3 regions of the Sphingomonas sp. 320_CC genome follow, and region 1 is predicted to be linked to each of the others. Evidence: riboswitches for the same ligand, from Rfam matches in the RefSeq annotation. Region 1 holds a riboswitch; each other region holds the start of a gene.

Region 1 (10,012 bases):
CTGCGCCGCAGCGGACAGGCCATCCACGCCGTCTTCGCCTATACCGATGATCGTCAGCCAGGGAGTGTCAGCCATGTCGAACATCCTGGTGCTGGGCGGCACGACCGAGGCCAGCGCGCTCGCCGCGGCGCTGGCCTCGCGCGGCGACGATGCGGTGCTCAGCTATGCCGGACGCGTTGCCGAACCGAAAGCGCAACCGATCCCGGTGCGCATCGGCGGGTTTGGCGGCGTCGACGGGCTGGTCGCGTATCTGCGCGAGGAGGGCGTGACGCATATGGTAGACGCGACGCACCCGTTCGCGGCCCGGATGAGCGCGAACGCGGTCATCGCGGCGGAGCGCGCCGGTGTCGCGCATATTGCACTGACGCGGCCGGCTTGGTTGCCGGTCGCTGGCGATCGATGGACGCGCGTGGCCGATATCGACGCTGCTGTTGCGGCGCTGGGCGGGCCGTCGCGGCGCGTCATGCTGGCGCTCGGGCGGATGCATGTCGACGCGTTCGCGGAGCAACCGCAGCACGACTATCTGCTGCGGTTCGTCGATGTGCCCGACCAGCCGCCGGGGTTGCCGCGTCATCATCTCGTGGTCGACCGTGGGCCGTTCGATGTCGAGGGCGATCGACGGTTGATGGCGTCGCGCCGCATCGAAGTCGTGGTCTGCAAGAATGCCGGCGGCACGGGGGCGTCGGCCAAACTGCATGCGGCGCGCGCGCTTGGGCTCACGGTGATCATGATCGATCGGCCTGCCCTGCCCGCTCGACGCGAGGTGCACGCGGTCGCGGATGTGATGCGCTGGCTCGATCATGGCGCCGACCGGGGGGTGTAGAGGATCGGTCCCACCGGGCGCTCGATAACGCGCGTAAGGCTGGAGCCGATGATGATCATCGTCCGCATGTCCGCCATGTCCGCGCGAGCTTCGGTCAGGGGCACGATGCGGAGGGTTTCTTCGGGGGTGGTGACGGCGCGCGCGAACAGCACTGGGCGGTCGTCCTGGCAGGTTTCGCGAAGGAGCTCGAAGATGCGGATCAGTGCGTCGGGGCGGGCTTTCGATCGCGGATTGTAGAAGGCGATCGCGAAGTCGGCTTCGGCGGCGAGGCGCACGCGGCGTTCGATCGCGGCCCAGGGTTTCAGATTGTCCGACAGGTTGATCGCGCAGAAATCATGGCCGAGCGGCGCGCCGGCTCGTGCGCTCGCGGCGAGCATGGCGGTGATGCCAGGAAGAACACGGATATAGAGGTCTCGCCATTCTAGCGGACCGGCTTCGAGCGCCTCGAACACCGCGGCCGCCATTGCGAACACGCCGGGGTCGCCGGACGAGACCACCACGACGCGGTGGCCTTTCGCCGCGAGTTGTAGCGCGTGCGTGGCACGGTCGAGTTCGACGCGGTTGTCGGTCGGATGGAGCGTCAGGCCTTCGCGAGGGGCGATGCGCGCGACATAGGGGATGTAGCCGATGACGTCGGTCGCTTCGGCGAGCGCGGCGGTGACCTCCGGGGTTACGAGTGCGTCGTTGCCGGGGCCCAGGCCTGCGATCGCCAGCCAGCCGGTCACGGACGGCGTCCTTGGCCGTGGATCAGCAGGATCGAGAAATACGGCGTGATCGCCTCCGCGTCGCATAGTCGCGTCACGCGCTGATCGGCCATCGCTGCGTACTCCACCAGCCATGCTTCGGTCTCGCGCCCCGCAGCGGCGACGGCGCGGCGGAGCTTGGCGAGGTGGCGGCCGATCTTCATCACCACCAACGCGTCGGTGTCGCGGATGCGGCGGACGAGATCGTCTTCGGGGAGCGTGCCCATCAGGACCGTCAGGACGTCGTCGCCCCAGGTTATCGGCGCGCCGCTGGCGGTCCATGCGCCGGACATGCCGGTGATGCCGGGGACGACCTGCACGGGCGCGATCGTCTGGAGGCGCGTGTAGAGGTGCATGAACGAGCCGTAGAAGAACGGGTCGCCTTCGCAGAGCACGACCACGTCTTCGCCGGTGCGCGTCAGGGCGGCGAGGTGCTCGATACAGGTGGCGTAGAAGGCGCAGAGCTGGTCGTTGTAGCGGGGGTCCGAGACCGGGATCTCGGTGGTGACGGGGTATTCCATCGGGAACTCGATCACGTCGTCGCGGAGCATGCCCTCGACGATCTTTCGCGCCTGGCCGGGGCGACCGGCCTTGCGGAAATAGGCGATGTGGCGCGCGTCGCGGACGAGGCGGTCCGACCGAACGCTCATCAGGTCCTGCGCGCCGGGGCCCAAGCCGACGCCGTGGATCGTGCCCCCAGTTCGCAACGGTATCATTCGGTGCCGCTCGCTAGCGCGTTGATCGCGGCGACGGTGATCGCGCTGCCGCCCATCCGACCCTCGACGACGACGCAAGGCACGGGCTGATCGGCCCATAGCGCCGCCTTGGATTCGACCGCGCCGACGAAGCCGACCGGGCAGCCGATGATCGCCGCGGGACGCGGGCAGTCGGGGTCTTCGAGCATGTTGAGCAGGTGGAACAACGCGGTCGGCGCATTCCCGATCGCGACGACGGCGCCGGCGAGATGTGGGCGCCAAAGTTCGAGCGCGGCGGCGGATCTGGTATTGCCCATCGTCCGCGCGAGTTCGGGCGTTTCGGCGGCATGAAGCGTGCAGACGATGCGGTTGTCGGCGGGCAATCTGGCCTTCGTGATGCCTTCGGTGACCATGCGGGCGTCGCACAGGATCGGGGCGCCGGCTTGCAGCGCGCGCCGGGCTTCGCTGGCGAACGTTGGCGTGAAGCGGATGTGCTCGGCTAGGCCGACGAGCCCGGCGGCGTGGATCATGCGGACGGCGACGGGCTCTTCCTCTGGCGAGAACCGCGCGAGATCGGCCTCCGCGCGGATCATCGCGAAGGACTGGCGGTAGATCGCCGCGCCGTCGGTTTCATAGGCGTACGGCATTCAGGCGGCTCCGAAATGGGCGAGGATTTGCGCGGCGTCGAGGCCTGCGCGGGAGGGTGGTGCGCCGGCGCGCGCGTCGAAGGAGAGGTCGTAGCGGCCTTCGCGACCGGTGAGCGTGACGTCGGCGGGGGCGGCGCGGGCGCATCCCTTGGCGCAGCCGGAGACGTGGAGGCGGCCGGTGACGTGAGGGGCGAGGCGTAGGGCGAGCGCGCGCGTCTCGACACTGCCCTGCGGACAGGCTGGCGCGCCGACGCAGGCGTCGACATGAAGCGTTGGCGAGGCGGAGTCGGTGATGAAGTCGATTGGGTCGGGCTCAACGCGAAGCGCCGCGTCGGCTTCGCAGATTGCGATATGCCAAGGGGTAATGCGGATCGCTTGAATTGCTTGCTCGGTGTCGACGTAGCGTGCCAGCGCGCGCGCTGTGATCCGACCGAATGGGAGGCCTAGCGCGAGTCCGAGGGAATGCTTTCCGATGCGAAGTGGTGGCGCGCTTGCGGCTGGAGGGGTTGTTGGGGCTGCCCAATCCGGAAGTGTGGCGCTGTGGCGTACCATGCGGCCGCTGGCGGTGCCGCCGCTGTCGACGAACCAGTGCGCGAGTGCGATCAACCGGTCGGCTTCGGTGCCGGGCGATACCGGCGTGCCAAAGGTCCCGCCGTCCGCGCGCAGGATAAGCGCTCCAGACTCAGCGCGCTCGATACGGAAGTCGGCGGGGGCGTCTTGCAACACCGGCGCTACGCCGGCGTCGATCGCGAAGCCGACCTTGCCGGGAAGTTCGGGCAAGTCCGCCAGGCGCGCGCGCAAGTGTTCGGCGATGCGGTGGGTGTCGTCACCTATTCGCCATTCCGGTGCGACGAGAATGTTCGCGCGCGCTTCCCGGATCGGATCGGGATCGATGAGGCCGAGATCGAGTAGTGTGTCGATCAATGGACGCCAGCTATCCTCGCGGACGCCGCGGATCTGGAGGTTCGCGCGGCTGGTACAGTCGATCAGGCCGTTGCCGTGCGTCGCCGCCGCGTCGCACAGGCTGAGTGTTTGCTCGCGCGTCACGCGACCGAGCGGTGGGCGGATTCGGACCAGCAGGCCGTCGCCGGCCATCATCGGGCGCCATGCGTTGGGGCACCAGCCTTTGACAAATGCGCTCATGCCGGCAGGTCCAGGCTCGCGAGGATCGAATTGCGGCGGGTCGGCCACAGGTCGGCTGCGTGGAGCGCGGCAAAACGCGCCTGCATCGCCGCGAGTGCGCCGGGGTTGGCTTCGGCAAGGAAGGCGTGGACGTCGTCGCGGCCCAGCGTCGCGTCGTAATAGAGGTCGATCAGTTCGGGACGGACTGCGCTGGCGAGATGCGCGAAGGCGCCGAGATGGTCGAGCGTCGCGGCGATCTCCGCACCGCCGCGGAAGCCGTGGCGCATCATGCCGTCGACCCAGGCCGGATTTGCCGCGCGGGCGTGGACGACGCGGGCGATCTCCTCGTTTAGCGGGCGGGCCTTGGCCTTGTTCGGATCGCGTGCGTCGAGATGGTAGAGCGTGGCGCCGCCCCCTGCGACCGATTGCGCGGCGGCAAAGCCGGCTTCGTGTGCGGCGTAATCCGCGGCGAGGAGAAGGTCGGTTTCGGGGAGGTCCTGGACGTGGACGAAGGCGTCGGCGGCGGCGACGCGGTCGCGGATGCCGGCGGGGTCGAACGTGTCCTGGCCCCCTTCCACATCGGCGTCGAGCGCGTGGCTGGAGGCGGAGAGCCACGCTTGGCCGGCGGTCAGGCGCGCTTCCGGCGTGTAGGTCTCGGCGGCATCGCCCATGCTCAGGCCGTAGCGGCCGGGTTCGGGGCCGTAGACGCGCGCGGTGACTGGCTTGCCGACGAACGGGTTCCAATCGGCCGGTTCGTCGCGTGCGCCTAAGGCTCGAACCGTCTGGCCGAACATCGTGCAGAGCGTCGGGAAGGCGTCGCGGAACAGGCCGGATACGCGCAGGGTGACGTCGATGCGGGGCCGGTCGAAGTTGGCGAGCGGGAGGATCTCGACGCCCGTCACGCGGTCGGATTGCATGTCCCATACCGGTTCCGCGCCGAGCAGGTGGAGTGCCATCGCGAACTCCTCGCCCGCGGTGCGCATCGTCGCCGAGGCCCAGAGGTCGACGACGAGGTTGCGCGGGTAGTCGCCGTGGTCCTGCAAATGGCGTCGGACGAGTTCGTCGGCGAGCTTCACGCCTTGGGTATGGGCAGCGCGAGACGGGACCGCGCGCGGGTCGGTCGTGTAGAGGTTGCGGCCGGTCGGGAGGACGTCGGCGCGGCCTCGCCACGGCGAGCCGGACGGGCCGGACGCGACGCGCTTGCCATGGAGCGCCGACAGGAGACCGGCGCGTTCGGCATCGCCTTGCTCGCCGCGGCCGTAGATGTGGAGGCCGTCGCCAAATTGGCTTTCCTTCACGTCGCAGACGAACGTGTCGATGCGGGTGATCGCTTCGGCTTGGGACTGTGCGTCGTCAAGGCCCAGCGTCGCGGCGAGGCCGGTGGCGGTGGCTTCGTCGCGGATGTCCCGTTGCAGGCGGTCGCGGCGGGCTGGATCGAGTCCGTCGGCGTTGGAGAATTCGTCAAGCAGCGCTTCGAGGCGACCAAGGCCGGCGCCGGTGCGCGTGCGTTCGAGCGGCGGCGGGACGTGGCCGAGCGTGACCGCGCCAATGCGACGCTTGGCTTGGGCCGCTTCGCCGGGATCGTTGACGATGAACGGGTAGATGACGGGCATTGCACCGGTCAGCGCCTCGGGCCAGCAGGCGTCGGACAGCGCGACCGACTTGCCGGGGAGCCATTCGAGCGTGCCATGCGCCCCGACATGCACCAGCGCATCGGTGCCTCGTGCGTGAAGCCAGAGGTAGAAGGCGACATAGGCATGGCAGGGGCAGCGCGAGAGGTCGTGATATTCCTCCGCGCGTTGCTCTGTGCGGCCGCGTTCGGGTTGGAGGGCGACGAGCGCCCCGCCCCGGTCGATCGCTGTGAAGGCGAAGTCTTCGGTGGGTTCGCCCCAGGTTTCATGGAGGTCGTCGCGGAGCGCTTCGGGGAGATGCGCGAGGGCTTTGCGGTACTGCGCGAGCGGCCAGTGGATGCGTGAGGTAGCGAGATCAGTTGCGTCGGGCGTGATCGCGTAGCCGGCCTCGGTGAGGTCTTCGAGGATCGCTTGCGTGGAGGCGAGTGCGTCGAGGCCGACGGCGTGCGCCATCTGGTATGCCTTGCCGGGGTAGGTCGAGAGGATGATCGCGATGCGGTGGTCGGCGACGGGTTTGCTGGCGAGGTTTGTCCACGCTTCGATGCGCGCGGCGATGGCGGCGATTCGTGCTGGGTCGGCGCGGTGTTCGCGGCGGGTGTATTCCAGGTCGCCGTCTCGCGCGGCGGCTTCCTTGAAGCTGGCGACGCCGGCGAAGAGGCGGCCGTCCACCTCGGGGAGGACGACGTGCATCGCCAGGTCGGCGGGCGACAGGCCTCGGGTGGCGCCGGCCCAGGCGGCGCGGTCGGAGGTGGCTAGCGCGATCTGGAATACTGGGACGTCCGCGCCGTCGAGAGGCGTGGCGTCGGTGGCGCCTCGTGCGGAGAAGGCCGTGGCGTTGACGATCGCCGCCGGCGTGAGCGCCGTGACCCAGCGGCTCAGCCAGCCGGCTGCGTCGGGAGCTTTCAGCGAGGGTGCGAAGAGGCCGATGACGTCGAACCCTCGCGCGGTTAGCTCAGCGTGAAGCGCTTCGATCGGGTGAAGGTCGGCGGCGGTCAGGTACGAGCGGTAGAAGACGATCAGGATGCGGGGGCGTGTCGCGTTCAAATCGAACGCGGCCGGACAGGTAACGCCGTCGTGCGGTTGCCAGCCGCCAACGTCCGCGATCGCGCGGACGCCGGTGACGGGGCCAGCGTAGCAGCCTGATGCGAGCGCGAACTGAGCTAAGGCAGCCTGCGCTGCGACTGCGCCGCCGGTGTCGCAGAGATGGGCCAGGCGGCGGAGCGTCGAGAGCGGGATCGTCGATGCGGCGTCGAGGCGTGTGTCGATGCGGCCGTCTGCGGCGAGGACGGCTAGCGCGATGCCGTTCTCGCGCGCGAGGTTTTCGACCTGTTGCAGGCCGTAACTCCAGTAGGAGCGCCCGCCGATCAGCCGGATCAGGATGCCCTTCGCGCCCGCCAACGTCTGTTCGATGTAGGTGTCGACCGAGAGCGGGTGCTGGAGCGCGGTCAGGTTCGCGAGGCGTAGCGAGGGCAATCGGCTACCGGCCGCATCCGCACGTTTCCAGCCCGCGGCGAACGCGCCGAGGTCACCGTCGGAGAAGGACAGGACGACGAGGTCCGCGGGGGATTGGGCGAGGTCCTGCGGGACCGCGCTTTCCTCCAGCCCGTGGGTCTCGCGGAAGACGACGTGCATCGTGCGCCTCAGCCGTCCAGCGCGGCCTTGATGCGGGCCTCGTCGATCCGGTCGTGCTCGGCGATGACCACCAATTGCGTGCGGCGCGGTTCGCCGGCGCGCCATGGGCGATCGTACTGCGTACGGACGCGCGCGCCGACCGCCTGGACGAGCAGGCGCATCGGCTTGCCGGTGACGGCGGCGTACCCCTTTACGCGGAGGATGTCGGCGCTGCGGGCGAGCGCCTCGATCTTCGCGGTCAGGTCGGCGGGGTCGGCGATCTCGCCAAGCTCGACGACGACGCTGTCGAAATCGTCATGCTCGTGATCGTCCTCGCCGTCGTGATGCGACGGGCGGCTGGCGATATCGTCCTCGGCGGCGGCGTTAAGGCCCAGGATCACGCGCGGATCGATGATACCGTCGGTCAGGTCGATCACCGGGAGCGGCCGTGCGGATTCGGCGGCGATCACCGCGCGTGCCTTGGCGACGCCTTTGGGGCCGGCGAGATCGACCTTGGTCAGCAGCACGATATCGGCGCAGGCGAGCTGGTCCTCGAATACCTCAGACAAGGGCGTCTCGTGATCGACGCTGGGGTCGGCGGCGCGTTGGGCGTCGAGCGCAGCGACATCTGGCGCGAAGCGACCGGCGGCGACTGCTTCGGCATCGGCGAGCGCGATGACGCCGTCGACGGTGATGCGCGAGCGGATCGCTGGCCAGTCGAACGCCTTGAGCAGCGGCTTGGGCAGCGCGAGGCCGGAGGTCTCGATCAGGATGTGATCGGGGCGCGGGTCGAGCGCGAGGAGCGCCTCCACGGTCGGGATGAAATCATCCGCCACCGTGCAGCAGATGCAGCCGTTCGCCAGCTCGATCACGTTCTCCGCCGGGCAATCGGGGATCGCACAGCCCTTGAGGATGTCGCCGTCGATACCGAGCGTGCCGAATTCGTTGACGACGACGGCGAGACGGCGGCCGTTCGCGTTGCGGATCAGGTGGCTGATGAGCGTGGTCTTGCCGGCTCCGAGAAAGCCGGTGACGATGGTGACGGGGACCTTTGAAAGATCGGGCATTGGTATTCTCCTGCGAGCACACGCACGCACGACCATAGGGCCGCACGCGTTCGTCGCTCAGACGGAGTACCGTGCCGCGACCATCCCCTGGATCGTAGCAAGAGCGACCATATGCGCTGGCAGGTCTCCTGGCTCGCGGGTCGAGGCTCGACGTACGCCTTCCCAGGTTTCCCCAGTGGCTGCCCTTCTCGTGAAGGGCGTGTGCGTCTCGCTCACCGCTTACAGTTGCAGGGACAGCCGCGGCATTGGGAGGAACTCCCGCACCGCATTCCCATTCAAGCCCCGAAGGGCACCGGCGCGATCTGTGAGGTTCGGTGAAACCGAGCCTCGGGGGTGGGTTAGAGCAGTTTGGCGGGACTGCCAATTCGCATATCGGTAGTTTTCGATGCTCCCCCGCGAGGGGGAGGTGGCTGGCACTTGCCAGACGGAGGGGGAGGACACGGAACAAACGTGATCGTCGTCCTCCCCCTCCGTCGCTTCGCGCCACCTCCCCCTGGCGGGGGAGGATCGAGAGCGCGTCGAGCTTGGGGAACAGAGGAGCTAGCTTATCCGTGCACGACTTCGATCTCGTCGAAGCGTTTCCAGCGGTAGATTGCGAAGCTCAGCACCCAGCAGAGCACGAACAGGCCGATGATCGCAAAGCCGAGGCCATTGAAGTTCTCGCCGAGTGCCGTTGCAACGTCCCATATGCCGCCGGTGAAGCCGAGCTTCGATCCGAGCAGCGCGAGCGTCTCGATCCCGCCGATTGCGATCGCGACGATCGCGGAGATCAAGGTGATGGTTATGTTGTAGTAGAGCTTACGGATCGGCTTCACGAACGCCCATTCATAGGCACCAAGCATAACGACGCCGTCCGCGGTGTCGACCAGCGCCATGCCGGTCGCGAACAGCACGGGGAGGACTAGGACGACACCGATCGAGAGACCGTCGGCGGCCTGGCTCGCTGAGAGGCCAAGGATCGCGACCTCCGTCGCCGTGTCGAAACCGAGTCCGAACAGGAAGCCGAGCGGCGCCATGTGCCAGCTCCGCGTGACCAGCCGGAACATCGGGCGGAACAGACGTGCGAGCAGGCCGCGGTTGCCGAGGAGGAGGTCGAGGTCCTCCTCGACATAGGTGCCGCCGCCGCGGACATGGCCGAAGGTGCGCCAGACCGAGCGGAGGATGATCAGGTTCATCGCGGCGATCGTGAACAGGAACACAGCGGAGATGACGGTCGCGACCACCCCGCCTACCTGCTTGAATGCCTCGAACTGCGACAGCGCATTGGCGGTCAGTGCGATCGCGACCGCCGCGATGAGCACGATCCCCGAATGGCCGATCGCGAACCAGAAGCCGACCGCGATCGGGCGCTGGCCGTCCTGCATCAGCTTGCGCGTCACATTGTCGATCGCCGCAATGTGGTCTGCGTCGACCGCGTGGCGCAGGCCGAGGCCCCAGGCGAGCAGCGCCGTGCCCAGCATCAGCGGTTGCGCGTGGAACAGCGAGAACGCCCAGCACCACGCGGCGATGTTGGCCGCGACCAGGCCTGCGAACATCCAACCGATGCGCTTTCGGGTCGAAACCCGCGTCGGTCGTTCCATCGTCAAAGTCGTCATGCACAAACCCCGCAGCGTCCGACGAGGACCGGGGCCTGCCGAAAACGGCCGGGCCATGCGACGACCGGACGCCATGAG
Region 2 (10,012 bases), 130 kb from region 1:
CGCAAACGGTGCACGGTTCGAAGGCTATGAGATGCACATGGGCGTGACGACTGGCACCGATCTGTGCCGTCCCGTCGGCCACCGCATCGACGGCAGCGCGGAGGGTGCGACGAGCGCGGACGGGTTGGTCCACGGCAGCTACGTCCACGGCCTGTTCGGGCTTGCCGAGCAACGCGCGGCGTGGCTGGCGCGGCTCGGCGTCGACGCGGTCGGACCGGACCATGCTGCCTCGATCGATGCGGCGCTCGACGCGATCGCCGCGACGCTCGAACGTCACCTCGATCTCGATGCGATGCTCGCCCTAGCCCAGCGCGCCGGCTGACGCACCGACGATGGCGAAAGCGAGCAGGACGCCCGTCTCGACAAGCTCGATCCCCGCCCCGTGCGCGTCTCCGGTCACGCCCCCTAATGTACGCCGCAACCACGCAGCGACGGCCAGTATCAGGAGCGGAACCGCCAACAGCGCGGGAACCGCGACGGCAGCCAGCGCCAGCAGGAGCCCCCAGCCGACAAGGTCGCGCGATCGGACTGCGCCGGCGACCGCAGCGCCCAATCCGCCTACCCGCATCGGCGGCAACAGCACTGCCCAGGCCAGCGGCCCCATCCTCGACGCAAACGGCACCAAGATGATGAGCCACCACGCCGTCAGCCCGACCGCGTGCAGCAGCACGAGCTTGGCGGTCATCTGAGCGACGATCGCGACGACGCCGAAGCTGCCGATATGCGGATCGGCCATCACCGCGAGCAACCGCGTCCGATCGCCATGCGCCGCGCCCAGCCCGTCGGCGAGATCGGCCAGCCCGTCGAGGTGCAATGCGCCCGTGACGGCGATCCACGTCAGCAACGCGGCGCACGCCCCGGTCCAGGGGTCGATCGATGCACCTGCCCGTCCCGCCGAGGCGACGAGCACGCCGATCGCCAGTCCGACGAGCGGATAGTATCGGATCGCCGCGGCAAAGTCGGGAGCCCCGGCCTCGACGCGCGGCATCGGCAGGCGCGTCAGGAAACCGAACGCGACGACCAGCCGCTTCACGTCGCCAGCCCGACGATCTGCACCGTCCGATCCGGCTCCGGCCAGATCCGCAACGACACAAGCGCGGCATAAGGCAGGTCGAACGCCCATGTCCGGCGACGATCGAACCCACACAGGTCCGCGAGCGCCGCCCGGATAGCGCCACCGTGCGTGACGACCAACGTCGGCACCGACGGAAGTACCGCCAAGGCATTGCCGACCCGGTCCAGCAACGACGACCATCGCTCACCGTCCGGCGGCGGAGCAGCGTCCGGATCGTCGTGGAACCGAGCGAAGGCCGCCGGATCGATATCGGCTGGACGCATTCCGTCCCACGCTCCGAAGTCGAGTTCGCGCCACCGTCGATCGACCTCGCCGACGATGCCCCGCACGCTGCCGATCGCCGTCGCGCAATCGCGAGTACGCTTCAGGTCTGACGACACGATCGCGGCAACCTTCAGCCCTGCGGCTCGCCGGACGCACGCCGCAACGCCGGCCTCCGTCACCGGATCGTCCGTTCGCCCCAGCAACAGGCCTTTGCGGACGGGCGCGCCATGCCGCATCAGGTACAGCATGTGCGAACCGGTCACGCGACGGAGACCCCTGCCTCGGCAAACGTCGCCATCTCGTCATGCGTCGCCAGCGCCGCGCGGACGAGCAACGTCGCCACCGCCGCGCCGCTCCCCTCGCCTAACCGCATGCCCAGCGACAACAGGGGATCGAGGTCCAATGCCCGCAACAATCGCGCATGACCCGGCTCGGCCGACACGTGGCCGGCAAGACAATGCGCGAGAATATCCGGGCACGCAGCGGCGATCGGCGAGACCGCGGCACAGCATATGAAGCCATCGAGCATGACGGGTACGCCTGCGAGACGCGCAGCTATGACCGCGCCTGCGATCGCCGCAAGTTCACGACCGCCAAGCCGGCGTAGCGTCTCGAACGGCGTGCTCAGTGCGTCCCGGTGCAGCGCCAGCCCGGCCTCCACGGTCGCGATCTTGCGGGCCATGCCGTCGTCGTCGACTCCGGTACCGGGCCCGACCCAGTCGCGTGCCGATCCATCGAAGCTGGCGAGGCACAGCGCGGCGGCGGAGGTCGAGTTGCCGATCCCCATCTCGCCGAGCACGATCAGATCGGGTGCGTCCGCAACGACGGCGGCGCCCGCGTTGATCGCCGCGAGGCATTCCTCCTCCGACATCGACGGGGCGACGGTGAAATCGATGGTCGGCCGGTCGAGATCGAGCGGGACGACTCTGAGATCGAGCCCCGCCGCGCGCGACAGCGCGTTGATTGCCGCGCCGCCATGTTCGAAATTGGCCACCATCTGCGCCGTGACGGAGGCCGGAAACGCACTGACGCCGCGATCGACGATGCCGTGATTACCCGCGAAGATCACCACCCGGCCGCGATCGAGCCGCGGGCGTTCATGGCCCTGCCAACCGGCCATGAAGACGGCAATCTCTTCCAACCGCCCGAGCGAGCCCGGCGGCTTGGTCAGTTGCCCCTGCCGCGCCACTGCCGCCGATCGAGCGGCTTCGTCCGGCTGCGGCAACGCGCTCAAGGATGATAGAAATGCCCCGGCTGTCGGAAAAAAAGTCATTCCACGACGAACCCGGCAGGCGGCGTGCGGGTGATGAAATGGCCCTTCACGCCCTGCGGCCATTGTTTGAACGGCACCTGTCCGAACGCACTCTCGCCGTAGAGCCGTGCGTAATCCAGGATCGCACGGGCAGCGTCTTCGGTCGGCTCGAAACGGCCTAGCACATAGCCGACCTTGGCGGGTGCGCGCAGATGGATGGTGCAGAAATCCTGGCACGCGAACAGGCACGGCATTTCCTGCACGGCTACGTCGGCATAGGCGGGATCGCTCGCCTGCACTGCCTTCAGCGCACTGACCAGCCGCGCGCCGCCACGCTGGCCCTGCTCGTCGTCGCGCGCGTCGGCGGAATGGCGGCACGTGTTGCACGCGACCACCGCGACGCCGTCCTCGACCGGCTTCAGCATGTCCGTTCCCGGACGATCTTGGAATGATGTGTACTTGGCATAGGAACCCCTTCGGACAGTCGGTCCCGCACCGCGCAAAGGGCGAGAAGCGGACGCCTCCTGCCTTCGCGCGACGCGAAGCGATGTCGTCGCTCGGGGTGTTACCCGTCCGTTCGGCGCACCCTGGCCGGACGAAAGACGACCGCGACGGGCAGGTCTCCTGGCTCGCGGGTCAACGCCGTCCGCGCCGCCTTCTCGGGAACATCCCAATGGCATGAGGCACAATGGCTCGCCGCGTACAGTTGCAGGGGCAGCCGGGTGTTTCCCGTTCCCATTTTCATCCCCCTCGGCGTGAGCATCGGGGGAACCTGTCGCGGGCGAAGCGATAGGCGGGAGGAAGACCCGGCGCAAGACACGGCTACGTCGGTCAGAAGTCCGCCAGCCGTCCCCACGCCCTCCCGTCATCCTGACGAAAGTCAGGATCCAGGGTAACGGGCGGCAGCCTTCGTGGCTCTGGGGCCTGACTTTCGTCAGGATGACGGACGGTCCTCGTAACGGACCGTAGAGTAGGAAGCCGCCTAGAACTCCACGCCCGCCTGCGCCTTCACGCCCGACCGAAACGGATGCTTCACCTGCGTCATCTCGGTCACGAGGTCCGCCACCTCGATCAACGCATCAGGCGCGTTCCGCCCGGTCACCACGACATGCGTCATCTCCGGCTTCGCCGCCAGCACCGCCAGCACCTCGTCGACCGGCAGATACTCGTAGCGCAACACGATGTTCAGTTCGTCCGCCACCACCATTGCATAGGACGGATCGGCGATCATCCGCTTCACCTCGTCCCACGCCTCACGCGCCACCGCGATGTCGCGGGCGCGGTCCTGCGTGTCCCAAGTGAAGCCCTCCCCCATCGGCTTGAACTCGCACAGCGCGGGGAACGCATCGAAGATCGTCTTCTCGCCGGTCGCCATCGCGCCCTTGACGAACTGCACCATGCCGACCTTCCGCCCATGCCCGATCATCCGCACCGCCATGCCGAACGCGGCGGTCGACTTGCCCTTGCCCTTGCCGGTGTGGACGATGATCAGCCCCTTCTCGATCGTCTTGCTCGCGACGATCCGGTCCTGGACCTCCTTGCGCTTGGCGCTCTTGGCATTCTGTTCGTCGTCGGTCCGCATGATCAAGTCCTCTCGTCCTCCCGATGGCGGATCGCGCCGCGCGGCGCTAGAGCGACCGACATGCTCCGCATCACCGACCTCAAGCTGCCGCTCAACCACGCCGACGAAGCGCTCCCCGCCGCGATCCGCGACCGCCTGCGCGTTACCCCGCGCGACCTGATCCGCTACACCATCGCCAGACGCGCGCACGATGCCCGCGACAAGATGGACATCCAGCTCGTCTATTCGGTCGATGTCACGCTGAAGAACGAGGACACCGTCCTCACCCGCTTCCGCAAGGATCGTCACGTCCAGCGCACGCCGGATACCGGCTACCGCTTCGTCACCAAGGGCGGCGCGAGCTACACCGGCCCCCGCCCGGTGGTGGTCGGCGCGGGCCCATGCGGGCTGTTCGCCGGCCTGATCCTCGCGCAGATGGGGTTCCGCCCGATCATCCTCGACCGCGGCAAGGTCGTCCGCGAACGCACCAAGGATACCTGGGGTCTCTGGCGCAAAAGCGTCCTCAACCCCGAATCGAACGTCCAGTTCGGCGAGGGCGGCGCCGGCACCTTCTCCGACGGCAAGCTCTGGAGCCAGATCAAGGACCCGCGCCACTTGGGCCGCAAGGTCCTGACCGAGTTCGTGAAAGCCGGTGCGCCACCCGAAATCCTCACCGAAGCGCATCCGCATATCGGCACCTTCCGTCTCGTCACGATGGTCGAGAGCATGCGCGAGACGATCGAGGCGCTCGGCGGCGAATACCGCTTCTCGACGCGCGTCGACGGTCTCGACATCGTCGAGGAGGCCGGCACTCGCCAGCTTCGCGGTCTTCATCTCAGCACCGGCGACTATCTCGAAGCCAACCACGTCGTCTTCGCGGTCGGCCACAGCGCGCGCGACACGTTCGAGATGCTGCATGCCAAGGGCGTCTACGTCGAGGCCAAGCCGTTCTCGATCGGCGTCCGCATCGAACACCCGCAATCTTGGATCGACGAAGCGCGGTTCGGGCCGTGCGCGGGTCACCCTGACCTCGGCGCGGCGGCGTACAGCCTGTCGCACCACTGCAAGAACGGGCGCACGGTCTACAGCTTCTGCATGTGCCCAGGCGGCACCGTCGTCGCCGCGACCTCAGAGGAGGGCCGCGTCGCGACCAACGGCATGAGCCAATATTCGCGTAACGAACGCAACGCGAACTCGGGGATCGTCATCGGCATCGACCCCGAGCGCGACTATCCCGGCCACCCGCTCGCCGGGATCGAGCTGCAACGCCATTGGGAATCGCGCGCCTATGTCGCCGGCGGCTCGAACTACAAGGCGCCCGCGCAACGTATCGGCGACCTGCTCGCGGGGCGCGCGTCGACCGCGCTAGGCTCAGTGATCCCGTCGTACAAGCCGGGCGTCCATATGACTGACTTGTCGGAGTGCCTGCCCGAGTTCGCGATCTCTGCGCTGCGCGAGGCTTTGCCTGCATTCGGACGCGAGATCCCCGGCTACGACCATCCCGACGCGGTGCTCACAGGGGTCGAGACGCGCACCTCGTCGCCGGTCAGGATCACGCGCGGCGATGATTTCGTGAGCCTCAACACGGCGGGGCTTTTCCCGGCCGGCGAAGGCGCAGGCTATGCGGGGGGTATTCTTTCCGCCGCGGTCGACGGCATCAAGGTCGCGGAAGCGGTTGCGTTGAGCCTCACTGCCTAAGCCGTTTCGTTCCCCCTCGAAGGCGGGGGGCCAGGAGCCACGAATACCTGCATTCGTTACCCTGAGCTCGCGCCTTCGCGGTAGAACAGAGGGTTGTGGCAACTGACTTATGACCCTGCCAAGACAAAACACCACCCCGGCGAAGGCCGGGGCCCAATTGGGGGATGCCGCTAACTGAGGCCGAGCATCGTTACTCCGACCTTTCCAATTGGACCCCGGCCTTCGCCGGGGCGGTGCACGTCGACGGCGACCGAGTTTGCGACAGAAGCCTGCAATGGGACCAACGCTTCCTCGGACTAGAGTAAGAGTCGCACAGTCCACGTGCTAAGCAAGGTCCAGATCGCCCTCCAGCCCCTCACTTCCGCGGCTGCGGCCTCGTCTCGATCAGCCACGCCCGCGGCAGCCCCGTCGGCTTCACCACCCCATCCAAACGCCGAGCACTCACCAGCGCGACACGCTTCAGGATCATCTGGTCCTTGAATGCATCCATCCCGCCGCCGGTCGGCTTGGCAAGGATGCGCTTCACCACGTCCATGCCCGCGACGACATGCCCGAACGCCGCATAGCCCGGATAGCCCGCGCGCGCGTCCATCGCCGGCGCCGGCCCGACTGTGATGAAGAAATTCCCGCCCGCCGACGCCGGCGTCATCCCGCGCGCCATCGAGATCGTCGCGTCGAGATGCTTGATCCCGGTCATCGCGGTAGTCTCGAGTGGAAACGGCGGCAGGATCCGCCGCGCATCGGTGCGGATGCCGGCCTGGATGAAGCCGAGCTTCGGCGCGGACTTCTGGCGGCTGGCGCGGTAGAAATCGGTCCCGTCGAACCGACCGTCATCGACATAGGCGAGGAAATTCGCGGTGGTCTTCGGTGCGTGGCGGGCGTCGAGCGCCAGCAGGATCGGCCCCTCCGACGTGACTAGGCGGACGCGAACCATGCCTGGTTTGGGTCCCGGTTCGGCGTGCTGTACCTGCCGCCTCGCCGGCTGCGCCGTTCCCGCAGTCGCCAAGGCCGCAATGGCTACGAAGCCCATCATCAAACGCCGCATTTCGATCACTCACGCCTTTACCGATTGGCGGCGGCTACCTGTCCGTATGTGGTGAGGCAAGCGTGGAGGAATATGTGACGTAGCGCGGCACGATAGCAGCGCTAGCTCGAAACCGTGCGGAGTTCCGATTAATCAGCATGACGGACGCCTCGTTCCTAGGCACCTCCCCGGCGGAGGCCGGGGCCCAGTTGGGAAACGTCGGTGATGTAGGTTTGCGCTTTGTCACTCAGGCCATGCCAACTGGGCCCCGGCCTTCGCCGGGGTGGTGTACCTGTGGCCAGTTCGTCCTAAACTTTCTTGCGCGCAGGGTACCTCATAGTGCCGAATCACACCGCTACGACCACAATCGCCCCCCCCTTAAACATAGCGCGGGATCGGCCCAACCTGCGGCGTCTGGTCCGGCAGATCCACCATCGTCTCGTCGACGAAACACCAGCCCCAGCCCTCCGGCGGGTCGTACCCCTCGATGATCGGGTGCCGTGTCGCGTGGAAGTGTGCGGTCGCGTGACGGTGCGGGGAGTCGTCGCAACAGCCGACATGACCGCATTCGCGGCACAGCCGCAGATGCACCCACTCGCTGCCGATCCGGAGGCACTCCTCGCACCCCTTCGCGCTCGGCGTAACGTCGCGGACCGTATCCATATGCGTGCAACCGTAGCTCATTCCGCGTGCCTTTCCGCCATGTCGGCCAAAACCGTATGGATCTGCGCGACCACCGCAGCGCCTTCGCCGACCGCCGCCGCGACGCGCTTGGTCGAGCCGGCGCGGACGTCGCCGATCGCGAACACGCCTGCGCGGCTCGTCTGCAACGGCAGCGCGGCGGCGCCGGTGACGATGAACCCCTTCTCGTCCGTATCGACGCAGCCCTTCAGCCAGCCCGCGTTGGGGTCTGCGCCGATGAACAGGAACAGGTGTCGCATCGCGCACCGCGTCTCCGCGCCGTCGCTGCGTTGGCGGAAGATCGCCGCCGTGAGCCCGGTTGCGCGCTCACCCTCCAGCCCGACGATCTCGGTGCCGACGCGGATCGTCACGTTGAGCAGCGCGGCGATGCGGTCGATCAAATATTTCGACATCGTCGCGGCCAGCGGGCGGCGGACGATCAGGTGCAGGTGCTTCACGCGCGGTGCGAGGAACACCACCGCCTGCCCGGCCGAGTTGCCGCCACCGACCAGCGCGATCTCCTCGCCCTCGCACAACCGCGCCTCGATCGGCGATGCCCAATAGGATACGCCGGCGCCTTCGAACTCGGCAAGGTCCGGAATGTCCGGCCGCCGATACCGCGCGCCCGATGCGACGATCACGGTGCGCGACTGAACGCGTCGATCGCCCGGCAGCTCGAGCGCGAGTGGGTCACCCGCGGGCCGATCCTCGTCGCAATCGAGATGTTCCACGGTCAACGGGATTGCGATCTCCGCACCGAACTTCAGCGCCTGATTGAATGCGCGCCCGGCCAAGGCCTGCCCCGAAATGCCGGTCGGGAAGCCCAGGTAATTCTCGATCCGCGCCGACGCCCCCGCCTGCCCGCCGATCGCACGCTCGTCGAGCACGATCACCGACAACCCCTCGGACGCCGCATACACCGCCGCCGCCAGCCCCGCCGGCCCCGCACCGACGATCGCGACGTCGTACACGGTGTCGGGATCGAGCTCCGGCGTGATCCCGAGGCAGGCCGCGACCTCGATATCAGACGGCCTTTTGAGCACCGTACCGTTGGGACAGACCACGAGCGGCAGATCGCTCGACGCGACACCGGTCCGCTCGACCAGCGCACGCCCCTCATCGTCCGATGCCGCATCGAGGACGATGTTCGGAAAGCCCGATCGCGTGAGAAACCCCTGTAGCCGGACGACGTCGGGACTGTCCGGCAGGCCGACGATCACCGTCCCCCCGCTCCCCTGCTCGATCAACCCGACGCGGCGCAGGATCAACGCGCGCATCACGATCTCGCCGACGTCCGCCGAGCCGACCATCAGCGCGCGCAGATGCGCCGGATCGAACGGCAGCGCGGTACAGCCTTGGGGTCCGGCAGTGCCGCCCGCGATCGTCGGGCGTCCGGCAAGCTGGTTGACCTCGCCCGTCAACTGCCCCGGGCCGTGCGTGGTGATCGGTGCCTCGTGACTGAGCCCGTCGCGACGGACGACGTCGATCGTTCCTTCGAGCACGAGCCATGCCGCGACGCCGTGCTCGCCGATCGCATAGACCTGCTCGCCGGCGGCAAACACGCGCGCCGGACCGCTCGCAAAGCGCTTTGCCGTCTGAAGCTGTTCCGCGTTGAGCACCGGGAACATCTGGTGATCGCGCGCGCCGGGATCGCTCATGTCTGCGCCACTGGTTCGAGCCCGAGCAACAGCGTCGGGATCAGTTCGGACACGGTCGGATGGATCGGAACCGCCCAGCGCAGCGCGGCCACCGGCTGGTCGGCGTTCATCATGTCGAGGATCCCGTGGATCGCTTCGTCGCCACCGGTGCCGAGGATCGCCGCCCCCAATATCCGCTGTGTTTCCGCATCCGCCACGATCTTCATGAACCCCTTCGTCTCGCCTTTTTCGACCGCGCGCCCGACGCGGGTCATCGGCCGCTTCGAGACCAGGATCGGCCGCCCGGTCTTCTCCGCCTCCGCCTGCGTCATCCCGACCCGGCCGAGCGGCGGATCGGTATAGAGCGCATAGCCGACCAGCCGCTGGCTCAGCGTCCGGTCGTCATGATCGAGCAGGTTCGCCGCAACGATCTCGAAATCATTATACGCCGTGTGGGTGAACGCGCCGCGCCCGTTGCAATCGCCCAGCGCCCAGACCCCCGGCACATTGGTCTGCAGCATGTCGTCGACGGTGACATAGCTCTTCGCGTCGGTCGCGATCCCGGCGAGATCGAGGCCGAGGTCGTCGGTATTGGGGCGCCGGCCAACCGCGAGCAGCACGTGGCTCCCGATCACCTTCGGATCGCCCGCGCGGCAATCGACCGATACCGCAACGCCGTCCGCATGACGCGCGAAGGCGATGCAGTTCGCGCCCGTCCGCACCGTGATTCCTTCATCTTCCAATATGCCGCGCACGGCGTCCGACACATCGGCATCCTCGTGCGCAATCAGCCGTTCGCCGCGCTCCACCACGGTCACCG
Region 3 (10,012 bases), on a different contig from region 1:
AAAAACGCGATGGCGCCGACGATGTCTTCGGGCTGTGCGCCGCGTGCCATCGGGATGCGTTCCTCGAACTTCGCGATAAGGTCGGGCTGGTCCTTCATGCCCGCGGTCAGCGCGGTGTAGGTCAGCGACGGGTTGACCGCGTTGACACGGACGCCGTGCTTCGCCTCGTCCATCGCGAGCGCGCGGGTGAAGTTGGTCACCGCGCCCTTGGCGGCGCAGTAGAAGCTGTGGTTCCAGTCGCCGCCGAGGCCCGATACGGACGAAACGTTGACGATGCAGCCCTTGTTTGCGCGCAACGTGGCGATCGCGGCGCGGCTCATGTGGACGACGCCGTAGAGGTCGGTTTCGATGACCTTGGTGAATTCGGAGAGGTCGCCCTCGTCGAGCTTGCCGAGATGGTCCACGCCGGCGTCGTTGACGAGCACGTCGATTCGGCCGAACTTGTCGATCGCATGCGCCACCAGCGCCTCGCAGGCGGCCATGTCAGAGACGTCGGTTTCGAGCGTTTCGACGGTCGTGCCGTCGAGGCTGGCGGCGACCTTCGCGAGGCCGTCCGCGTCCTTGTCGCCGAGTACGAGCGTCGCGCCCTCCGCGGCGAAACGACGCGCGGCGCCTTCGCCGATGCCGGAGGCGGCGCCGGTGATCACTACGATCTTACCATCGAATCTCATCGATCTGTGTCCTGAAGCTTTGGGAGATAACGCGATGAACGACCGACGCGCGTACCGGTTTCCTTGCTGAATCAAGGAGATCGCCGGTCAGTCCCAACGGCGGACCCTGGCCGGTCTCGCGTGCGTTGATGCGCTCGAACCTGCTTTTACCGGAGATCATCATGCTCGCATCCTTCCTGATGGGCCTCGTCGGTGGCCAGCGCGCGATGACGCCGCTCGCCGCGGTCGCCATCGCTGCCGCTCGTGACGAATTGCCCGCCGACAATGGTGCGCCGAAGCTGCTGTCGCATCCCGTCGTCGCGGCGGGTGCGCTGGCGCTCGCGATCGGCGAGATGGCGGGGGACAAGCAGAAGACCGCGCCCGACCGGATCGTCGCGATCGGCCTGGCCGCGCGGTTCGTCACGTCGGCTATCGCGGGCGCGTCGCTCGTCCCGCGGCGGCAGCGGTGGATCGGTGCAGCGGTCGGCGGACTGACGGCGGTGGCCGCGTCCTATCCGGGCTGGCGTGCGCGGATGGCGGCGATGTCGCAGTACGGCCAGACGCCGACGGGTTTCGTCGAGGATGCGGTGGTTCTTGGCGGCGCGGCGGCGATTGCGCGCAACGCGGCGAAGCTTGGCGCGGCCTGACGCCGGACGTGTATTCCGGGCGGGCCGAAAAGCTGCCATGCGGCGGCGATGATCCGTATCTCGCTCTCTACGCTTGCCTTCGTATTGATTTCGTCCGGGGGTGCGGTCGCGCAGACGACTGTCGCGCCTAGCGACCAGCAGGCTGACATCGTCGTCACCGGGCGCGGGCTGGCCGATGCGCCCGGCGATCGTGCGTACGACGTCGTCACTATCGATCGTGCGCGGATCCAGGCGAATGCGAGCAATCGGCTGGAGAGCGTGCTGGCCGACGTCGCGGGGCTCCAGCAGTTTCGTCGGTCGGACTCGCGCAGCGCCAACCCGACCAGCCAGGGGATTTCGCTGCGCGGGATCGGCGGCAATGCCTCCAGTCGCGCGCTGCTGATCTTCGACGGCGTGCCGCAGGCGGATCCGTTCGGCGGCTGGGTCGCGTTTCCGGCGTATGCGACGGGGCGGCTCGGGCGCATTCGCGTGACGCGCGGCGGCGGGAGCGGGTATCAGGGGCCGGGGGCGTTGGCGGGGACGGTCGAGCTCGAGAGCGCGACGCCGGACCAGGCGGCGCCTTTCCAGGGCAGTGTCGCGTATGGCAGCCGGGATTCGGTCGATGCACAGGGCTCTGCGGCACTGGTGCACGGGTCTGGGTTTGCGACCTTGTCCGGAGCCTATGCGCGCGGGGACGGCTTCACGCCGACCGTCGAGGAAAGCCGGGGAATCGTCGATCGCGCCGCGCCGTACGAGCAGGCGTCGGGCGCGCTGCGGACCGTCGTCGGGATCGGCTCGAAGACCGAATTGCAGATGAATGCGAGCGCGTTCACCGATCGGCGCGACCGGGGGAGCGACTTTACCGACAACAAGAGCGAAGGCGCGGACGCGAGCGTCCGGCTCATCGGGCGCGGGCGCTGGGGGTATTCGGCGCTGGCGTATCTGCAAACGCGCGCGTTCGCGAGCAGCTTCAACAGCATCAACGCCGCGCGGACGACCGCGATCCAGTCGCTGAACCAGTATAATACGCCCGCCACCGGGCTTGGCGGACGGATCGAGATCGCTCCGCCGCTGGGCGAGAGCATCACGCTGCGTCTGGGCGCGGATGTTCGCGATGTCAGCGGCAAGACGCAGGAGCTGTATACGTTCGTCAACACCGTGCCGACGCGGCGGCGCGAGGCCGGCGGGAGCACGACGACAACCGGCGTGTTTGCCGATGGGAGCTTGGTTGCTGGCGACTTCACGTTCAGTCTTGGCGGCCGGGTTGACTGGTGGTCGATCGACGGCGGCTATCTGTCCGAACGGCCGCTGGCCGGCGGCGCGGCGTTGACCAATCTTCGATATGCGGACCGCGATGGCAGCGAGACGACCGGCCGGGCGGGCGTAGCGTATCAGCCGGTGGAGGCGATCACGCTGCGCGCGGCCGGGTATCGCGGGTGGCGGCTGCCGACGCTCAACGAGCTGTATCGGCCGTTTCGCGTCGGCAACGATGCGACCGCGGCGAATGCGCTGTTGTCGCCGGAGCGGCTGACCGGGGTCGAGGGCGGGGTGACGCTGACGCCTGCGCCGGGCGTGAGCATCGCCGCGACGTATTTCTACAACCGGCTGAAGGATGCGGTGGCGAACGTCACGACGACCACGCCGACGCAGGTGTTGCCGGGGGTGACGACCTACCGCGTTCGCCAGAACCTCGACGCGATCCGCGCGCATGGGTTCGAGTTGAATGCGGCGTATCGGCCGGGTCCGTTTGGTGTTCAGGCGTCGTGGTCGCACACGAACTCAAAGGTCGAGGGATCGGGGATCACGGCTGCGCTGGACGGCGTGCGACCGGCGCAGACCCCTCGCGACCAGGTTTCTGGGACGGTCGACTGGCGACGCGACGCGGCGACGCTGTCACTGACGGTGCGGCATATCGGCCAGCAGTTCGACGACGACCAGAATACGCGCGTGCTTGGGGCTGCGACGACGCTCGATGCGTATGCAGCGTTGCCGATCCTGCGGTCGCTGGTTGCCGAGTTTCGGGCCGAGAATTTCCTCAACGAGCGGGTCGAGGCAGGGGTCAGCGGCGCGAACATCGTCGAGCGCGCCACCCCGCGGACGATCTGGGTCGGGCTGCGCTACGGCGGGCGGTGATATTCTTTCTGCTAAGGAAAACGAAGGCATCATGTTTCCCCGCGAAGGCGGGGACCCAGACTGGACTCCCGCCTTCGCGGGAGAACAAGGGAGGGAAAGCGACGTCCCGACTAACACGCCACCACCCCGGCGGAGGCCGGGGCCCAGTTGGCAAGGTCGCAGTAACGACGGACCGCGCTTAGTTAGTGACATTCCCCAACTGGGCCCCGGCCTCCGCCGGGGTGGTGCGGTGGACGGTGAGGGAGCTTACGATCCTCCCCCGCAAGGGGGAGGTGGCACCGAAGGTGACGGAGGGGGAGGCATGCGATCACCCCCGTTTCCGTGTCCGCCCCCTCCGTCTGGCAAGCGCCAGCCACCTCCCCCTGGCGGGGGAGGATCAGCAGGCCCCGCGTTGACCCGTGCCTGGCGCACGACTAATGCCGCGTACGTGAAGGGTTCCCCGCAACGGGATCAAAAGGGAAGTCGGTGCGCGGGCCGGGTCGTCACGATCCAAATCCGCAAGACCGGCGCTGTACCCGCAACTGTGACCGGATAGCGGCCACCCCGATATGCCACTGGGTCTCGGCCTGGGAAGGTGGGGTGGGCGCGGCGACCCGGAAGCCAGGAGACCTGCCTGTCACGGTCGATCCACTGCGCGGGCGGGTGTCCGGCGCGGACGAGTGCTCCGGTCCAGCCGGGTTTCCTCGAGCGAGAGACGTCTGGCCGCCCGGCGAATGGTCGCTGGCGGTTCTGGTTAGGACGCAGCCGAATGACGAAATTCTTCCTTCTCCTGAGTGCCGCGGCGATCGCATCGCCCGCCTATTCTCAGACCATATCCAACCCAGACGCCCCCGAAATCGTCGTCACCGCGACCCGCGCTGCGCAACCGCTGAGCGAGATCGGCCAGGCCGTGACCGTGATCGACCGCGCCGAGATCGAGCGCCGCCAGACCACCATCGTCTCCGACCTGCTCGCGACCACGCCTGGCGTCACCGTCACGCGTAACGGCACGGTCGGCGCGCTGACCAGCGTCCGCATCCGCGGTGCCGAGGCGGATCAGACGCTCGTCGTGATCGACGGCGTGCGCGTCAACGATCCCTCGTCGACCGGCGGCGGCTTCAACTTCGGCAACCTCCTGTCGAGTTCGGTCGAGCGGATCGAAATATTGCGCGGTCCTAACTCGGTGCCATGGGGCAGCCAGGCGATCGGCGGCGTCGTCAACATCATCACCGCCGCACCGACCGAAGGCGTCCAGGCGCGCGCCAACGCCGAATATGGCTATGCCGACAGCGTGTTCGCGAGCGCGGGCGTGTCGGGCAAGTCGGGTCAGGTGTCCGGATCGCTGACCGGCGGATATCTGCGCACCGACGGCATCTCGTCGGCGGCCAGCGGCACCGAGCGCGACGGCTATCGCCAATATGGCGCAACCGGGCGGGTCGGCGTCGAGTTCGCGCCGGGCATCGGCCTCGACCTGCGCGGCTATTTCGCCGACAGTCGCGTCGCGATCGACGGCTTCCCGGCCCCTGATTACGTGCTCGCCGACACCGCCGAATATTCGAAGACGCGCGAAGCCTATGGTTACGCGGGGCTCCATGCGAACTTCGCCGACGGTCGGTTCAACAACCGCGTGGCCTTCACGATCGCCGACATCAACCGCGACAATTACGACCCGAGCTTCGGCAGCGATCCGTCGTTCATCGGTCGCGGCCGCAGCGAACGCTACGAGTATCAGGGCGACTTCCGCCCCCTCGACCAAGTGCGCGTCGTCGCAGGCGTCGAGCGCGAGAACAGCCGCTTCAACGACGGCTTCACCTTCGCGGATACCGGCATCACCAGCGTCTACGGCCAGCTGATCGTCAAGCCGCTCGACGTCCTCACGATCACCGGCGGCGTCCGTAACGACGACCACGACGATTTCGGCAGCCACACGACGTTCGGCGCGAACGCCGCGCTGGCGTTGCGGACCGGAACCACCGTCCGCGCGAGCTATGGCGAAGGCTTCAAGGCGCCGACCTTGTACCAGCTCTTCTCCGACTACGGGAATCGCGGCCTCGATCCGGAGACCGCGCGCAACTTCGACGTCGGTGTCGAACAGGCGTTCCTCGACAACCGCGCGCGCGTCGCGGTGACCTATTTCAACCGGCGTACGCGCAACCAGATCGACTTCCGCGACTGCAGTCCGGCGGAGCAGACGACCGCCGGTTCGATCTGCGTCGACCGCCCGTTCGGCGTCTACGACAATATCGCCCGCGCCGAGGCGGACGGCGTCGAGTTCACCTTGGCGCTGCGCCCGGTCGACGCGCTGACGCTGACCGCGAACTACAGCTATATCGACACCGAGAACCGCTCGATCGGCAGCGATTTCGGCAACGATCTCGCGCGCCGTCCCAAGCAGACCGCGAGCGTCGACGCCGATTACCGGTTCGCGTTCGGGCTGTCGGTCGGCGGCACCGTGACGATGGTCGGCGACAGCTTCGACGACGCCGCCAACACCGTGCGACTCGACGGCTATGCGCTGGCGGGCGTCCGCGTGGAAATGCCGATCACCGACCAGATTGCACTGTACGGCCGCGTCGATAACCTCACCGACTCGCGGTACGAGACGGTCGCGGGCTACGGCAATTACGGTCGCGCGGCGTATGGCGGCGTACGGTTGCGGCTGAAGTGAGGCGCGGGGCGATCCTCCTCGCGCTCCTGCTCGGGGGCTGCGCGCAATCCCCCGGAGCGGGCGGTGGCGGGGGGATCGTCTCGACCAATCCGTGCGTGGATTCGGTGCTGGTCCGGATCCTGCCGCCCGCGCGGATCGCCGGGATCAGCCACTATTCGCAAGATCCGTCCGCGACATCGATCCCGCTCGCCGTCGCGCGCCGGTTTCGCGGCATCGCGGGGACCGCCGAGGAGGTGATCGCGCTCCACCCCGATCTCGTCATCGCCAGCACCTACACGCCGCCCGCGACTCAGGCGGCGTACGCGCGGGCCGGTCTGAAGACGCTGCTCGTCGGCATTCCCGACTCGATCGCGGAGAGCCAGGCGCAGGTCACGCAGATCGCCGATGCTGCCGGAGCGCCGATGGGCGGCGCGCGGATCAATGCCGAGATCGACCGCGCGGTGGCCCGCTGGAGCCACAAGGATGGACGGTCGCCGAGCGCGTTGCTCTATATCAGCGGCGATCTCGCGACGGGGGGGAGCACGTTGCTGAACGACATGATGACGCGCGTCGGCTTCCGAAACGCCGCCGCGAGCTACGGCTTGACGCATACCGGCACGCTGTCAGCCGAGACGATCGTGACGCAGCCCCCCGCCGTCGTGATCGCTTCCGAACGCGAAAGCCGCGGCACCGCGCTGCGCCACCGCCTGCTGCCGAACACGCCGCAAGCCGTCTTCCCGCGCGTCCTGATCAATTGCGGCGGGCCTACCATCCCGCCTGCGCTCGAACGCCTCGCCGCGATCCGGGCGGGGCTGTGATGCGAGCGCTTAGAATCGCGAACGGCTCACCGCCCGTGCTCCTCCCCGGCGGAGGCCGGGGCCCAATTGGGATGACCGAAGTAATGACCTGCCGCGCGCTGTCACGACTGTCCCCCAATTGGGCCCCGGCCTTCGCCGGGGTGGTGGCGGTGGTCGGTACGGGCGAAGAGGCGCTCTGATGACCCGCACGCTGAAACTTGCCGTATTGGCCGTCCTGGTCGTCCTCCTGTTCAGCCTGTCGCTCGGCTGCGGCAAGGTCTGGGTGCCGCTAGACGCGTGGTTCTCGAGCGACCCGCGCTGGTGGATCATCCTCGAACTCCGCCTGCCGCGCGCGGTGCTGGGGCTTGCGCTCGGCGCCACGCTCGGCCTGTCGGGAGCGGTGCTGCAAGGCTATCTCCGCAACCCGCTCGCCGACCCCGCAGTCGTCGGCGTGTCGTCGGTCGCGGCGCTGGCGGCGGTCGCGGCAATCGTGTTCGGGCTCGGCTCCGGCCCCGCGATCTTCGTCGCCGCGATGCTGGGCGCAGGCGGTGCGGTCGCGCTGCTCGCGGCGCTGACATGGCGGTCGCCGAGCGCGATCACCTTCATCCTCGCGGGCACGGTGCTGTCGAGTCTTGCCGGCGCGCTGACCGCGTTCCTGATCTCGATCGCGCCGAACCCCTATGCGGTCGCCGAGGTGATCGACTGGATCATGGGCGCGTTGACTGATCGCGGCTGGGACGACGTGACGCTCGCGCTGCCGCCGATGGTGGTCGGTGCGGTGCTGCTGTTGCTCACAGGCCGCTCGCTCGACGCGCTGGCACTGGGCGAGGCGGCGGCAAGGTCGCTCGGGATACGGATGGGTCGCGTCCGGTTGCTCGTCGTGCTGGGCACCGGCCTAGTTGTCGGCGCGGGCGTCGCGGTGACCGGCGTGATCGGCTTCGTCGGGCTCGTCGTGCCGCACCTCCTACGCCCGATCTTCGGCCACCGCCCGAGCGCCTTGCTGTTACCCTCGGCACTTGGCGGCGCAGCGCTCGTACTCGCTGCCGACAGCCTCGTCCGTCTCACACCCGGCGCTGGCGAAATCCGGCTCGGCGTTGCGATGGCGATGATCGGCGCGCCGTTCTTCCTGGGATTGCTGGTCAGGGAACGAGGCCGCGCATGGATCTGATCATCGACTCTTTGGGCGTGAAGCTCGGTAAGCGCGCTGTCCTGAGCGACGTATCCGTACACCTCCGTCCCGGCCGCGTCACCGCGATCCTTGGCCCCAACGGCGCTGGCAAGAGCACGCTCGTCAAAGCCGCCGCGGCGCTCGTCGACCGCAGCACCGGCAGCGTCCGCCTCGACGCGCAGGACGTCGCCGCGATGGACCCGAGCGCTCGAGCGCGCGCGATCGGCTATCTCCCGCAGGACGCAACGGTGCACTGGAACATCGTCGCGCGCGATGTCGTCGCGCTTGGCCGCCTGCCGCACCTCGGCGCGCATGCTGCTCCATCGCTCGAAGATCATGCCGCCGTCGACCGCGCGATGCACGATACCGAGACCGAGCATCTCGCGGATCGCCCGGTCGGCGAACTCTCCGGCGGCGAACGGGCGCGTGTCCTGCTCGCACGCGTGCTGGCGGGCGAGCCAGGTTGGCTGCTCGCCGACGAACCGCTCGCGAGCCTCGACCCGTCGCACCAGATCGACCTGCTCGCCCGCCTGCGAGGCTATGCGCTCGGCGGGGCAGGGGTGGCGATCGTCCTCCATGACCTCGTCCAGGCACAGCGCGCGGCCGACGACGCGCTGCTGCTCGCCGATGGCCGCGTCGTCGCGTTTGGTCCCGTCGCGGAGGTCATGACCGCCGACACGCTCGGCCGCGTATTTGGGGTCCGCGTTACCTCCCTAGAAGACGATGGCCGCCGCCTGCTCGTGCCGGTCGGACGCATCGAAGCAGCATAGACGGTCGACGCGCCGCGCCCGTGGCACTATCCCGCGCCGGGTGATCGATATTCCTGCCCCCCTCCGCCTGCGCCTAGACGGCGACGCTCTCGTCCAGAACTGGCGCACGCTCGACCGCATGAGCGGCACCGCAGCGTGCGGCGCCGCGGTGAAGGCGAACGGCTACGGTCTCGGCGCGATCGAAGTCGCAAACCGCCTGGCAGACGCAGGTTGCCGCGACTTCTTCGTCTCGAACTGGCAGGAAGCCGCCGAACTCGCGCCGCTGGGCCTGACCGTCTCCGTCCTCCACGGCGTCCGCGAAGAAGACATGCCCGCCGCGGCCGCCGGCTTCGCCCGCCCGGTCCTCAACACCCCGACACAAGTTGCGCGCTGGAAAGGGGCTGGCGGTGGCGCATGCGACGTCATGGTCGACACCGGCATCAACCGCCTGGGCGTGTCGGTGGACGATATTGCGGCCGGTCTGCTCGATGGCCTCCAGATCGAAACGCTGATGAGCCATCTCGCCTGCGCCGACGAGGATGTACCGATGAACGCGGAGCAGCGGGACCGGTTCGCTGCGCTTGCGGGCGCGACGGCGGCAAAGCGCATGAGTCTCGCCAACTCCGCCGGCATCGCGCTCAACGGCTATGCGTTCGACCTGACACGGCCTGGGCTGGCGCTATATGGCGGGGTCCCCCGCGCCGGCCTGGCGGATGCGATCAAGTTCGTGGTCACGATCGAAGCGCAAATCCTCCAGTGCCGCCGCGTACGCGCGGGACAAACGGTAGGCTATAACGCGACCTGGACGGCGCCGGCCGACACCGAGGTGGCGATCCTCAATCTAGGCTATGCCGACGGCTATTTCCGCGGATTTTCGAACTGTGGAACCGCATCGGCGGGCGGCATCGCGATGCCCGTTATCGGTCGCGTATCGATGGATCTCGTGGCCATCGACGTGACGAGTGTACCAGCAGTGCACGAAGGGACATGGCTCGCGCTCGATTTCGCGCTGCCCGATGCAGCCGCGGTATCGGGGATGTCGCAATACGAACTGTTGACCAGTCTTGGCGGACGCTATTCGCGAGTTTGGCGTTAACAAGCGCATCATGCGGCACCGCAGGCCGGCATCAGGACTTGCTCCAAGCAAAAAAAAGGCCGCCCCGTAAGGAGCGGCCTTTTCAGTTGGTAGATCGGCGGATCAGAACTTGGCTTCGAAGCCTGCGTACATGAAGCGGCCGACGTTCTCGTAGATGCCCTGCGCGC

The links. Region 1 has a riboswitch for cobalamin ahead of cobW (cobalamin biosynthesis protein CobW). Riboswitches for the same ligand answer to the same signal wherever they lie in the genome.
Region 2: linked by a shared signal. The riboswitch ahead of AC59GX_RS17620 (DUF1636 domain-containing protein) and the one ahead of cobW (cobalamin biosynthesis protein CobW) in region 1 are both predicted to bind cobalamin.
Region 3: linked by a shared signal. The riboswitch ahead of AC59GX_RS12090 (TonB-dependent receptor plug domain-containing protein) and the one ahead of cobW (cobalamin biosynthesis protein CobW) in region 1 are both predicted to bind cobalamin.

The regions. Positions count from the first base shown of each region.
Region 1 covers NZ_JCAWAE010000004.1:294,294-304,305, reverse strand. Annotated here, with positions in the region: gene cbiE (precorrin-6y C5,15-methyltransferase (decarboxylating) subunit CbiE) at 1-75, opposite strand, end outside; gene AC59GX_RS17045 (cobalt-precorrin-6A reductase) at 74-823, shown strand; gene cobJ (precorrin-3B C(17)-methyltransferase) at 799-1,548, opposite strand; gene cobI (precorrin-2 C(20)-methyltransferase) at 1,545-2,282, opposite strand; gene AC59GX_RS17030 (precorrin-8X methylmutase) at 2,279-2,908, opposite strand; gene cobG (precorrin-3B synthase) at 2,909-4,051, opposite strand; gene cobN (cobaltochelatase subunit CobN) at 4,048-7,293, opposite strand; gene cobW (cobalamin biosynthesis protein CobW) at 7,302-8,339, opposite strand; cobalamin riboswitch at 8,441-8,651, opposite strand; gene AC59GX_RS17010 (HoxN/HupN/NixA family nickel/cobalt transporter) at 8,885-9,934, opposite strand.
Region 2 covers NZ_JCAWAE010000004.1:424,866-434,877, forward strand. Annotated here, with positions in the region: gene AC59GX_RS17600 (cobyric acid synthase) at 1-322, shown strand, start outside; gene cobS (adenosylcobinamide-GDP ribazoletransferase) at 302-1,033, opposite strand; gene AC59GX_RS17610 (histidine phosphatase family protein) at 1,030-1,587, opposite strand; gene cobT (nicotinate-nucleotide--dimethylbenzimidazole phosphoribosyltransferase) at 1,599-2,612, opposite strand; gene AC59GX_RS17620 (DUF1636 domain-containing protein) at 2,609-3,016, opposite strand; cobalamin riboswitch at 3,189-3,382, opposite strand; gene cobO (cob(I)yrinic acid a,c-diamide adenosyltransferase) at 3,574-4,173, opposite strand; gene AC59GX_RS17630 (NAD(P)/FAD-dependent oxidoreductase) at 4,234-5,850, shown strand; gene AC59GX_RS17635 (peptidylprolyl isomerase) at 6,206-6,883, opposite strand; gene AC59GX_RS17640 (UBP-type zinc finger domain-containing protein) at 7,253-7,558, opposite strand; gene AC59GX_RS17645 (FAD-dependent oxidoreductase) at 7,555-9,213, opposite strand; gene AC59GX_RS17650 (FAD-containing oxidoreductase) at 9,210-10,012, opposite strand, start outside.
Region 3 covers NZ_JCAWAE010000003.1:115,009-125,020, forward strand. Annotated here, with positions in the region: gene budC (meso-2,3-butanediol dehydrogenase) at 1-671, opposite strand, end outside; gene AC59GX_RS12075 (hypothetical protein) at 655-834, opposite strand; gene AC59GX_RS12080 (DUF4126 domain-containing protein) at 833-1,297, shown strand; gene AC59GX_RS12085 (TonB-dependent receptor) at 1,346-3,409, shown strand; cobalamin riboswitch at 3,825-4,040, shown strand; gene AC59GX_RS12090 (TonB-dependent receptor plug domain-containing protein) at 4,158-6,056, shown strand; gene AC59GX_RS12095 (ABC transporter substrate-binding protein) at 6,053-6,853, shown strand; gene AC59GX_RS12100 (FecCD family ABC transporter permease) at 7,032-8,000, shown strand; gene AC59GX_RS12105 (ABC transporter ATP-binding protein) at 7,991-8,770, shown strand; gene alr (alanine racemase) at 8,820-9,845, shown strand; gene AC59GX_RS12115 (TonB-dependent receptor domain-containing protein) at 9,948-10,012, opposite strand, start outside.